One region of the Planococcus sp. TJ-307 genome, then DNA from elsewhere that is predicted to be linked to it. Evidence: a T-box and tRNA genes for the amino acid it is inferred to sense, from the RefSeq annotation. Region 1 holds a T-box; the other holds one or more tRNA genes.
What was found. The T-box of region 1 lies ahead of proS (proline--tRNA ligase). A T-box ahead of a tRNA ligase gene usually reads a tRNA of that ligase, here a tRNA-Pro.
Positions count from the first base shown of each region.

Region 2: it has a tRNA-Pro gene. The T-box ahead of proS (proline--tRNA ligase) is inferred to sense a tRNA for this amino acid. The anticodon was not compared.

Region 1 covers NZ_JBZDOJ010000002.1:537,959-544,061, reverse strand. Annotated here, with positions in the region: gene AC4EHK_RS09055 (glycerol dehydrogenase) at 1-1,032, shown strand, start outside; gene AC4EHK_RS09050 (GNAT family N-acetyltransferase) at 1,193-1,636, shown strand; T-box leader at 1,731-1,924, shown strand; gene proS (proline--tRNA ligase) at 1,978-3,408, shown strand; gene AC4EHK_RS09040 (hypothetical protein) at 3,589-3,876, shown strand; gene AC4EHK_RS09035 (HEAT repeat domain-containing protein) at 3,900-4,628, shown strand; gene AC4EHK_RS09030 (histidine phosphatase family protein) at 4,644-5,222, shown strand; gene AC4EHK_RS09025 (GNAT family N-acetyltransferase) at 5,248-5,808, shown strand; gene AC4EHK_RS09020 (hypothetical protein) at 5,899-6,081, opposite strand.
Region 2 covers NZ_JBZDOJ010000002.1:1,040,026-1,046,128, forward strand. Annotated here, with positions in the region: gene menD (2-succinyl-5-enolpyruvyl-6-hydroxy-3-cyclohexene-1-carboxylic-acid synthase) at 1-341, opposite strand, end outside; gene AC4EHK_RS11555 (isochorismate synthase) at 328-1,719, opposite strand; gene AC4EHK_RS11560 (1,4-dihydroxy-2-naphthoate polyprenyltransferase) at 1,891-2,802, shown strand; gene AC4EHK_RS11565 (DMT family transporter) at 2,923-3,888, shown strand; tRNA gene AC4EHK_RS11570 (tRNA-Glu) at 3,902-3,973, opposite strand; tRNA gene AC4EHK_RS11575 (tRNA-Ser) at 3,980-4,070, opposite strand; tRNA gene AC4EHK_RS11580 (tRNA-Asn) at 4,075-4,149, opposite strand; tRNA gene AC4EHK_RS11585 (tRNA-Ile) at 4,151-4,227, opposite strand; tRNA gene AC4EHK_RS11590 (tRNA-Gly) at 4,242-4,315, opposite strand; tRNA gene AC4EHK_RS11595 (tRNA-Phe) at 4,322-4,397, opposite strand; tRNA gene AC4EHK_RS11600 (tRNA-Asp) at 4,414-4,489, opposite strand; tRNA gene AC4EHK_RS11605 (tRNA-Met) at 4,493-4,569, opposite strand; tRNA gene AC4EHK_RS11610 (tRNA-Ser) at 4,634-4,726, opposite strand; tRNA gene AC4EHK_RS11615 (tRNA-Ile) at 4,742-4,818, opposite strand; tRNA gene AC4EHK_RS11620 (tRNA-Met) at 4,827-4,900, opposite strand; tRNA gene AC4EHK_RS11625 (tRNA-Ala) at 4,921-4,996, opposite strand; tRNA gene AC4EHK_RS11630 (tRNA-Pro) at 5,003-5,079, opposite strand; tRNA gene AC4EHK_RS11635 (tRNA-Arg) at 5,106-5,182, opposite strand; tRNA gene AC4EHK_RS11640 (tRNA-Leu) at 5,213-5,301, opposite strand; tRNA gene AC4EHK_RS11645 (tRNA-Gly) at 5,332-5,406, opposite strand; tRNA gene AC4EHK_RS11650 (tRNA-Leu) at 5,412-5,496, opposite strand; tRNA gene AC4EHK_RS11655 (tRNA-Lys) at 5,520-5,595, opposite strand; tRNA gene AC4EHK_RS11660 (tRNA-Thr) at 5,607-5,682, opposite strand; tRNA gene AC4EHK_RS11665 (tRNA-Val) at 5,698-5,773, opposite strand; rRNA gene rrf (5S ribosomal RNA) at 5,784-5,899, opposite strand; partial or broken rRNA gene AC4EHK_RS11675 (23S ribosomal RNA) at 6,040-6,103, opposite strand, start outside.

The DNA of each region.
Region 1 (6,103 bases):
GAAATTGGCGAAGAGGTAGCAAAAATCGGGAAAGCTCCACTCGTGTTATCGGATAGCATTGTTTGGGAAATTACCGGAACTACGGTAAAAGAAAGTTTTGAAGCAGCAAATACGTCTTACATCTACGAAGAGTTTACAGGCGAAGCATCCAATACAGAGATTACTCGTCTGACTGAAGTCGGCAAGAATAAAAAAGCAGACGTAGTCATTGGCTTAGGCGGAGGCAAAACCATTGATACGGCAAAAGCTGTGGGTGATGCATTAGGAATCCCTGTAGTTGTAGCGCCGACTACTGCGTCTACAGACGCACCAACAAGTGCACTTTCTGTTATCTATTCGGATGAAGGCGTATTTGAGGGCTATAAATTCTATAACAAAAACCCGGAATTGGTGTTAATTGATTCCAAAGTAGTGGTAGGCGCACCCATCTTCTTGCTTGCTTCCGGTATGGGTGATGCGATGGCGACATTGGTTGAAGTGAGAGCTTCACAAAAACGCAATTCCAATACTATGGCTGGCGGGAAAGCAACGCTTGCAGCCATTGCGATTGCGGAAAAAGCAGAAGAAATCTTGTTTGATCAAGGGATTGCGGCATACAAAGCAGCCAAACAAAAAATTGTCACACCACAAGTGGAAGCAATTATTGAAGCAAATACTTTATTGTCAGGATTAGGCTTTGAAAATGGAGGACTCGCTGCCGCTCATGCGATTCACAACGGATTTACTGCCTTAAAAGGGGATATTCACAAATTGACCCATGGCCAGAAAGTGTCGTACGGAGTATTGACGCAGTTGGTCCTTGAAGGCTATTCTGAAAAAGAGATTATGCGTTATGCTGACTTCTTTAAAGCAATTGAATTGCCAACCACCTTAAAAGATCTTCATTTGGACGATGTTGCTTACGAAGATTTGTTGGAAATCGGCAAATTGGCAACGGTGGAAGGCGAAACCACGCACAACATGAATCCAGAACTTACACCTGAACAAATAGCAGATGCTATTTTGGCAGTAAATGCATTAACGACTGCTTAATTTTAGTTGATCAATACCCCCAATGGACTCAACAAGTCCATTGGGGGTATTTTGGTTGGGAATAAAGAAACCGTTGAATCCAAATTTTGCTCTTTCTAAACACGTTACTTTATTTTACTATATATTACAGAAGTACTAATAAAAGAAAAGAGGCAATAGCATGCAGATAGAAAGAGTCACACTGGACATGGTGGAGCGGGTTGTTCCTTTATTTGATGGATATCGGCAATTTTACGGTCAGCAAGAAGATAAACAAGCAGCACAACAGTTTTTGGAAGAACGCATTTCAAAAGAAGAGTCGATTGTTTTTATTGCATTGGTGGAAGGCGAAGCAGCTGGCTTTGTTCAGTTGTATCCAGTATTTTCTTCTGTTTCCTTGAAGAGAGCTTATATCCTCAACGATTTATATGTTGATCCACGATTTCGCCAGCAAGGCGCAGGAAAGCGGTTAATGGAGAAAAGCTTTGCTTACTGCGAAGAAAATCATGCCCGCTTTGTCGCGCTTGAAACAGCAACAGATAATGTCCAAGCCCAGAAGCTTTATGAACACATGGGCATGAGCCAAGAAGAAATGCTTCACTACTCAAAAACTTGGGAAGAGTAAGATACAACTAGTTTTGACAGAGGATCATCTAATTGGTGTTGACTTGTTTCACTATTTCAATTAATCTGTATAAAATACAAATAGCATTCCATTCGCACGTTTAAGGACTAGTAAACAAGCTGTACTTTTTCAGAGAGGATATTGCAAGCTGCGAGATATCCAATGTACATTTGTCGAACCTGCCTTTCATATTCTGTATTGAAAAATGCAGCGGTTGATGCCGTTAGCCATTTCGAGAGTAAAGCTTTGCTTTAAATAAGGGTGGTACCGCCTTCAGAGGTCCCTTAGTTTAAAGTGGGGCTTTTTTGTGTTCCAAAATATTTATTAAAAGGAGAATGGACATGGCCAAACAATTAGTTGAACAAATTACCAACATGGATCAAGACTTTGCGAAATGGTACACAGATGTTGTCACCAAAGCAGAACTGATTGACTACTCGAGCGTACGGGGCTCTATGATCATCCGCCCTTACGGATACGCCATCTGGGAAAACATCAAAGCTTCGCTTGACCAGGAAATCAAAAACACGGGCCATGAAAATGTCTACATGCCATTGCTTATACCGGAAAGCCTGCTTCAAAAGGAAAAGGATCACATAGATGGATTTGCGCCTGAAGTGGCCTGGGTCACGCACGGGGGAGATGAGCAGCTGGCAGAACGCTTGTGCATCCGACCGACTTCAGAAGTTTTGTTTGCAGAACATTATAAAAACATCATTCATTCCTATCGCGATTTGCCAAAGTTGTATAACCAGTGGTCTAACGTTGTCCGTTGGGAGAAAACGACCAGGCCGTTTTTGCGGACGCTCGAATTTCTGTGGCAAGAAGGGCATACGTGCCATGAAACAGAAGAAGAAGCTAAGGAAGAAACTCTTAGGATGCTCGATGTTTATGCCGATATTTGTGAGCGGGTGCTGGCAATTCCAGTAGTCAAAGGGCGGAAAACGGACAAAGAGAAATTTGCGGGAGCAAAGTCTACTTACACGATTGAAAGTTTGATGCACGACGGAAAAGCGCTTCAATCCGGTACTTCACATAGTTTCGGTACCGGATTTGCGGAGACATTTGGAATCGAGTTTTTAAACAGGGAAGGGAAGTTAGAGCCGGTTCACCAAACTTCATGGGGATTCACGACGAGGATTATTGGCGCGATGATTATGGTCCATGGCGACAACAAAGGATTGGTGTTGCCGCCTGCTATAGCGCCAACTCAAGTACTCGTTGTTCCAATCGCGCAGCATAAGGAAGGCGTGCTGGATGCCGCCTATGCCATTCACCAATCGCTTCAAACTTCATTGCGGGTCAAGATAGACGCGAGCGATAAAAAGCCAGGGTGGAAATTCAGCGAGTCCGAAATGAAGGGAATTCCAATTCGTTTGGAAATCGGTCCAAAAGATATTGAAAATGAGAAAGTGGTGTTGGTCCGAAGAGATACAGGAGAGAAAATTGATGTAAAAAACAAAGATATCGAAACAACAATCGACCGGCTGCTTCAGGAGATCCAGAGCTCGTTGTACGACAAAGCATTGGAACATCGCTTAGCCAAAACAACCGTTGCTGTGAATATGGAGGAGTTTAAAACGAATTTGTACCATGTCGGAGGATTTATCAAGGCGATGTGGTGCGGCGACCAAGCATGTGAAGATCAAATAAAAGAACAGACGCAGGCGACTTCACGCTGTATTCCCTTTGAGGAAAAAGGCGTTTCTGATACTTGTGTGTATTGCGGAAGAGCTGCGAAAGAATTGGTTTATTGGGCAAAAGCATACTAGAGCTATATGCTTTAGTTAGCAAAGAGGAAGAGCTTCTTAATGAAGTTTCTTCTTTTTTATTTGGATAAGGACGAAAGTGATACTCCGAAGCAAAATACCTGGGGCAATTTGCAAAAAATGAAACTATCCTCTTCCGCTTTTCGTATAAATAACCATCAAAGGTCGATGAAGAGGTGAGAAATGCAATCCAATTCGGACGCAAAAACTAATTCAATTAAACAAATTGGCATAAGAAGCGTTATGAATTTATATGGTGCGTTTCTGTTTTCGGGATTACTTCTGTCTATTTATGCACATGAAATTAAAGATGTCGGTGGATTCCTGGTGTTTCTTCTAATCAGCAGCGTGCTTTATTTTCTGTTGTGGAATCTTTATTTTAAAAGCGAACGGTGGAAAAAGATGGTTTTTATTACGTTATGCTTTATTGCATTGTTCAGCCTGTTTATGGTGTTCTTTACAGCAGCTTAAAAGAGGAGTTGAACACTACAATCATGAGAGTTGAACAGAAAAGGATGGCAATTGAACAGTTGCTGGCTCGAGGTGGACCAGATGTCTTTCAAAGAATAGCAGAATATGCAAAAGAGGAGGATCGAGAAGTACGAATCATGGCTATAGAAGGTTTGGGAGGACTTCCTGTCCATCCGATGATTAAATCCACACTTTTGCCACTAACAGAAGATCCGGACGAAGAAATTCGCTATTTGGCTCTTGAAGCATTATGGGGGTACACGGGAGAAGAAGTTTTTATTGCCCACATTAGGCGATTGAAAGACTCAGACGAGCTGGTCCGCATGTCAGCGGTAGAAGGGTTAGGTGAACTGAAGGACGCCCGAGCAGAAAAATATCTTATTGAATCCTTACGTGATGAGGAAGAAATTGTCCGGAGAGATGCAGCAGAAGGACTTGGCAAAATTGGAGCCGCAACTGCCATTCCAGTACTACAAAAGCATCTTCAACAGGAAAAGAGCAGTTTAACCAAGGTGGGGATTTATACCGGTTTGTACTTGCTGGGTTCCCAAATTCATTTGCAATCACTCTTGAACTTATTGAGCGATCCTTCTTATGCAGTCAGATGCGCTGTTGCGAACACGGTCGTGACCTTAGCTGACCCAGAAAATGAAAAAAACATCAAAAAAGCGCTGAAAGCCGCATTACGAAGAGAGCCGACAATTTCTGGCCAATCCACCCTGCAAGAAGTATTGGATGAATTAAACTCATAGACTGGGGATGTAAAGTTGGAATTGATTTTTATTCGCCATGGGCAAGGTGAACACACTGTGAATTTGCCAGACAGCCTTCAACTGGCCAATCCTTCATTGACAGCTAAAGGATTCAGCCAAGCTGAAAAACTGCGTTCTACACTTTCGTTAACTGCTGAAGATGTATTAATTGTCAGTCCAACTTTAAGAACCCTTCAAACGGCAACGATTTGGAGTGCAGATATAGCGTGCCAAAAAATTATCCATCCTTTGGCAGCACCACGCATATTTCCAACGCGGTTAAATGCAGTTACATTACCATGCGATATATTGCTTGATTTAAAGCGGCTTCAAAGTGACTTTCCTAATTTCTCTCTTGCACCAAATCTGTCTTTGTCCTTATGGTCAGAAGGCATTAATACGCTATCTGAAGATGAGTTTGCTAACTTAGCTGAAGAGTTTATTGGGTTTTGCCAAAGTTTCAAATGCCACAAAGTTTATGTCGTTACACATGATGGGACCATTACTTCATACCGCCAAAAGATGTTAAAGCAAAAATTCACAAGAAAAGATTTTCTTGAAGAAACAGAATGGATTCGACTGGTGGTTGAGTAAGTTACTACTAGTCAAGGAGGAACCGATGGACCAAACAAATAAGTTTCCCACACTTAAATCCGAGAGATTGATATTAAGGCAAGTTACTGAAGAAGATGCAGCAAATGTACTTGAGTACTTGTCCAATGAAAAAGTAACCAAGCATATGGGAATTGAAGCCTTCAAATCACGGCAAGATGCAATCGATGAAATTTCTTGGTATAAATCAATTTTCGATAAAGATACTGGAATTAGATGGGGCATTACGATAAAAGGCCAGGAAAAAGTTATTGGCAGTTGTGGGTTTTTAAATGTAAAGTCTCAGCACCATCGTTCGGAAATCGGAGTTGAATTGAGTGAAGAGTACTGGGGAAAGGGAATTGCAGGTGAAGCTTTCCAGTCGGTTTTAGCATATGGATTTGAACGCATGAATTTGCAGCGAATCGAAGCTTTAATCGAACCGGCCAATACTCCTTCCCAAAAGTTGGTGGAAAAACACGGGTTTCAAAAGGAAGGTTTGCTTAGAAGCTATGAATTTACGTGTGGAAAGTTTGATGATTTGTTTATGTATTCGCTGCTCAAGCAGGAGTTTAAGAGTAAAAACTAGCTCTAAAGGAACTAATGAAGGAGCGAACAAGAATTCTGAAAGTGACTTTTCAACCTATGTGTCACTTTCAAAACAGATCATGACAGTTTTTTAATCTGAAGATTTTTTATAATATTTATCCGTAAAGATGATGTAAAAGAGCGTAATCACTGCAGATAGTGTAATGTTGCTAAACCACTCAAACGAACCGTGATTTATATAATCGAGTCCGACTAAAAAAACAAGCAATATCGTAAACAAGACTACGTAAAAATAAGGACGATTCAGTTTCATGACGATCCTCCTCTTCAAACAC
Region 2 (6,103 bases), 500 kb from region 1:
ACTTCGCGCAGCTCATGCGGACGGTCTGCCGTTACAACGATCAATGGCACACGTGCATAATAGGCTTCAACGATTGCAGGAAAATAATTGGCGGCTGCAGTACCCGATGTACACAACAGCATAACTGGTCTGCCGGAAGCTTTTGCCATGCCGAGTGCAAAATAGGCGGCTGAACGTTCGTCAATCTGCCGGTAAACCGTTAGGCCTTCCTGCTTCATGCAAGCATAGGCAAGCGGTGTGGACCGGGATCCTGGACTGATGACAACATCCGACACCCCCAGTTCGACCAGCGAATGGGTAAATGCAGATACGTATTCGGTTAATGCTTTACGATTCGTCACTCCATTGACCTCCCAATGCCCGAAGCATCGGCCTGAATTTAACCCATGTCTCGTCATACTCTGATTGCGGTGTGGAATCTGCTACAATTCCGCCGCCCGCATATAAATAAGCTTTTTCGCCATCCAATAAAGCTGAACGGATCGCGACGGCGAATTCGCCGTCTCCTTTGGCATCGATCCAGCCGATAGGAGCTGCGTAATAGCCGCGATTCATCGCCTCGTATTTACGGATCATCTCCAAAGCTTCTAATTTCGGTTCCCCGCCAAGCGCCGGAGTTGGGTGAAGAACCTCTACCAAATCAAACAAAGTAGCACCTGGATTTAATACACCTTCCACTGGTGTATACAAATGCTGGATATCTCTAATTTTTAACAGCTTCGGCAATTTAGGGACAACTGTCCGGCTGCAGTTTGCTTCAAATACTTCGCCGATCATCTTCACCACGTATTGATGCTCTGCCCGATTTTTCGGGTCTTGCAGCAAAGCTTCGCCCAGTTCGATGTCTTTTTCCATGGTTTTCCCTCGAGGTGTAGAACCCGCTAAACACGTTGAGAGTGCTTTTCGGTCTTCCACTTTCACCAACCGCTCTGGAGTCGCTCCAAAGAAAAACTGTTCTTCTGCCTCCAAGCCAAACAGGAAGCTTTCAGGCTGTTCATTGGAAACTTGATAGAGTGCTGAAGCCGGAGAAAGCTTATGGTCGTATTCCAGCTTTAGCGTTCTTGCAATCACTACTTTTTCCACTTCTTCAGCCTTTATAATATCGGTTACTTTTTGAACCGAAGCCATGTATTCTTCTTTTCTCATTTCTGTTCGGCCAATCGCCCGGGGCTTATCGTATTTATCCACTTCTGATACTTGAGCCGCGTGAATTAATTTGTCGCGCTCTTTGCGCATCGCTTCAAACTCTGCAAAGCTTTCTTGCTGATCCGTGATGAGATGAATGCTGACAAAAGCCTGCTCACCTTTTAAAATCAACTGAAAAGTCGGCACTGCAAAAAAAGCCTGCGGGAACCTTGTCCATTCACTCGGCTTGTTGTTCAAAGGATCGAATGAAAAGCCTCCAAAAAGCACGGGTTGAACCGAATTTTCTTCATTGACAATTTGGCGGCACAAGCTCTCCCAGTCTTCTTTGATTTTCTCAAATCGTCCTGTTGATTCACCTGTAGAAAGAACATGCGCATGGCCAATTCCAACCAAGGTGAATGTCTTTTCCCGATTTTGCCAATACATGCGTTTTCCCGTATGTTCATCTCCCCCGGCTTCAAAAAATGCCAATGCAGACATCCGGGTAACTTCAATTGTTTCCGTATAAAAGCGGTAGCCTTCGTATTGGCTTTCCGCAGGCTGTTGGATCGATGAAGACGATTCTGAATTCACCTGAATACCTCCGTTTTAAGACAAGCGTCTCGTTTATTCCACTAACTGTTTTACTTTTTAATCTCTATCCTCTATCATACTCTTTTCTGCTAAAATCAGCACATCATTTGCTGTATTCCCTTCTATTTTGAAGTACAATAAACAGTGGAAAGAATTAAAGGAGAGATAGAAATGACACATTCACTACAAGCGGACAGCGGATGGCGCGTTTGGTGGCAGTTGACCCGCCCTCATACATTAACCGCATCCTTCGCTCCCGTTTTCTTGGGAACAATGATTGCTTTAAACCATTCCCCTATTGATTGGATTTTATTCCTGGCGATGCTTGTCGCAAGTTTGTTGATTCAGGCAGCCACCAATATGTTCAACGAATACTATGATTTCGCCAGAGGCCTGGACAATGAAAACTCTGTCGGCATCGGCGGCGCAATTGTTCGAAACGGCGTCAAACCTAAAACTGTTTTGGCTTTAGCTCTAGCATTTTACGGGATCGCCGCGGTTATCGGAATCTACATTTGCTCACAAACCAGCTGGTGGCTTTTAGTTGTTGGGGCAATTGCGATGATGATCGGCTATTTTTACACAGGCGGACCCTACCCGATTGCTTACACGCCTTTCGGTGAACTATTTTCCGGAGTGGTTATGGGTTATTTGATCGTCATCATTGCATTCTACATTCAAACCGGAATGGTGACATGGGAAGCTTCCTTGCTTGCTGTTCCAAGTACCTTATTAGTAGCTGCAATTATGTTGTCCAATAATATCCGTGACATTGTCGGAGATGAGGAAAGCGGCCGCAAAACATTGGCCATTTTGGTTAGACGGCCTGCTGCGGTCAACATTCTTATGTGGTTCTTTATCTTGGCGTACGCTTGGATTGTCATTCTTGTCGTTACAGGAATGTTGACACCCTGGGCCTTGCTGGTCTTTCTCAGTGTCTTAAAACCGATTAAAGTCGTTCAGATCTTCAAACGCTTCACTGAACCGCTCAAAGTGATGCCAGCCATGAAAGATACAGGCAAAACGAATACCTTTGTCGCATTCTTGCTCGGCATCGGATTATTGATTGATTACCTTCTATAATAATGTGTAAAAGGGATTCCACAGGGATCCCTTTTTAGTTTGAATAACACTATGATGAAATTTAAGCATGCGGTATAGTAGATAAATCATTAAAAAGTGTTTGTTTTAGGAGGCTGTCGGATGAAACCCATTATAATTGGCATTATCGCTGCTTTTTTCTTTGCCTTTACTTTTGTACTAAACGCTACAATGGAAGCCAGTGGCGGGAGTTGGATTTGGAGCGCCTCTCTTCGCTTTATCTTCATGATTCCCTTTTTGCTGGTGATTGTCCTCTTCCGAAGAAACCTGAAGCCGTTACTGCAGGAAATGAACAGAAACAAAGGAGCTTGGTTGTTATGGAGCTTTGTCGGATTCGGTTTATTTTACGCTCCCCTGTGTTTTGCTGCTGCTTACTCTCCAGGTTGGCTTATTGCAGGCACATGGCAAATTACTATTATCGCAGGTACACTTTTGGCCCCGCTATTTCTAATTACGGTACATAGCAATAAAGAGACAATTCAAATACGAGGAAAAATCCCTCTAAAAGGCTTGTTAATCTCGTTTATTATAGTGGCAGGAGTTTGTTTGATGCAGCTAGAGCACCTGGCAGCCGTATCTTCCACAACATTGTGGCTTGGTTTTATTCCAGTAGTGATCGCTGCTTTTGCATATCCGCTCGGCAATAGAAAAATGATGGATATATGTGAAGGCAGGCTGGATGCTTATCAGCGAGTTTTAGGAATGTCTTTAGCCAGCTTGCCTTTTTGGCTCTTGCTATCGCTTTATGGCGCCATTACAGTAGGCGGACCAACAGCGTCGCAAAGCTTTCAAACTTTGATCGTCGCAATCAGCTCAGGCGTTATTGCTACCGTTCTTTTCTTTAAAGCTACAGATCTGGTTAGGGGAAACATGCAAAAGCTAGGCGCCGTTGAAGCCACTCAATCGATGGAAGTTTTATTTGCTTTAGTAGGTGAAGTTCTGTTTCTATCCATTGCTTTTCCATCCGGTTTATCGTTATTTGGCATATTGCTCGTGATGCTTGGGATGATGCTTCACAGCTATATTTCCACTAAAACGAAAAAAAGCGTCATGCAATTAAATGCATGACGCTTTTTTATAATGACCCCTACGGGATTCGAACCCGTGTTACCGCCGTGAAAGGGCGGTGTCTTAACCGCTTGACCAAGGGGCCTAATACTGGCGGAGAAGGAGGGATTTGAACCCTCGCGCCGGTTGCCCGACCTACACCCTTAGCAGGGGCGCCTCTTCAGCCACTTGAGTACTTCCCCAGTATGGCTCCGAAGGTAGGACTCGAACCTACGACCATCGCATTAACAGTGCGGTGCTCTACCACTGAGCTACTTCGGAATGGTGGGCCTAAATGGACTCGAACCATCGACCTCACGCTTATCAGGCGTGCGCTCTAACCAGCTGAGCTATAGGCCCATATGTATAAATTATGGAGCGGGTGAAGGGAATCGAACCCTCATCATCAGCTTGGAAGGCTGAGGTTTTACCACTAAACTACACCCGCAAAAGATGGTGGGTCAGGACGGAATCGAACCGCCGACACTTAGAGCTTCAATCTAATGCTCTACCGACTGAGCTACTGACCCACAACTTTGAAAAAAATGGCGGTCCCGACCGGGATCGAACCGGCGATCTCCTGCGTGACAGGCAGGCATGTTAACCGCTACACCACGGGACCATTTGGTTGCGGGGGCAGGATTTGAACCTGCGACCTTTGGGTTATGAGCCCAACGAGCTACCGAACTGCTCCACCCCGCGATAATGATATAAATTGCTTCTTACACATTCTTTAATAAAAATTGTCCACACATTTTAAAAATAATGGAGGAGGAAGAGGGATTCGAACCCCCGCGGGATTTGACTCCCCTGTCGGTTTTCAAGACCGATCCCTTCAGCCAAACTTGGGTATTCCTCCGTGATAATAGATAAATGGTGGACCTTGCAGGACTCGAACCTGCGACCGGACGGTTATGAGCCGTCTGCTCTAACCAACTGAGCTAAAGGTCCTAAAAAAGTGGCGGCAGAGGGGATCGAACCCCCGACCTTACGGGTATGAACCGTACGCTCTAGCCAGCTGAGCTACGCCGCCAGGATCTTTATTAATATAGTTGGTGGAGCCTAGCGGGATCGAACCGCTGACCTCCTGCGTGCAAGGCAGGCGCTCTCCCAGCTGAGCTAAGGCCCCATTGTTTGGTCGGGAAGACAGGATTCGAACCTGCGACCCCTTGGTCCCAAACCAAGTGCTCTACCAAGCTGAGCTACTTCCCGAACTTGAATTGCTGAGGGTAAAAATATGGCGCGCCCGAGAGGACTCGAACCTCTAACCGCTTGATTCGTAGTCAAGTACTCTATCCAATTGAGCTACGGGCGCTTGAAATCTATTCATTTGGTTTTGCATAAATGGTGCCGAGGACCGGAATCGAACCGGTACGGTAGTCACCTACCGCAGGATTTTAAGTCCTGTGCGTCTGCCAGTTCCGCCACCCCGGCAAGGGGTCGGTATCATGTGCAAAAAAAATATGGAGCGGAAGACGAGGTTCGAACTCGCGACCTCCACCTTGGCAAGGTGGCGTTCTACCACTGAACTACTTCCGCAAAAATGGTGCGGGTGAAGGGAGTCGAACCCCCACGCCCGAAGGCGCTAGATCCTAAGTCTAGTGCGTCTGCCAGTTCCGCCACACCCGCGTGGCAATTATGCAATTAAAAAATGGTGAGCCATGAAGGATTCGAACCTTCGACCCTCTGATTAAAAGTCAGATGCTCTACCAGCTGAGCTAATGGCTCGTTTACATGAGTGGTGCCGGAGAAAGGACTTGAACCCTCAACCTACTGATTACAAGTCAGTTGCTCTACCAGTTGAGCTACTCCGGCGAAAGAGTGAAAAAATGGTGGAGGATGACGGGATCGAACCGCCGACCCTCTGCTTGTAAGGCAGATGCTCTCCCAGCTGAGCTAATCCTCCGATAAGTATTGCCCAGCGACGTCCTACTCTCACAGGGGGAGACCCCCAACTACCATCGGCGCAAAAGAGCTTAACTGCCGTGTTCGGGATGGGAACGGGTGTGGCCTCTTTGCCATCATCACTGGACTATTTGGTTTTGAAAGACAAGATTGATTATACCAATCTCACAGGTTTTTACAAGCTTTTTTTACAAAAAACTATTCCTTATTCTTTCAAAACTGGATACCCGACATTGAGCATTGGTGAAGCGTTCACGATACAATAGTTTGGTTAAGTCCTCGATCGATTAGTATTCGTCAGCTGCACGTGTCGCCACGCTTCCACCTCGAA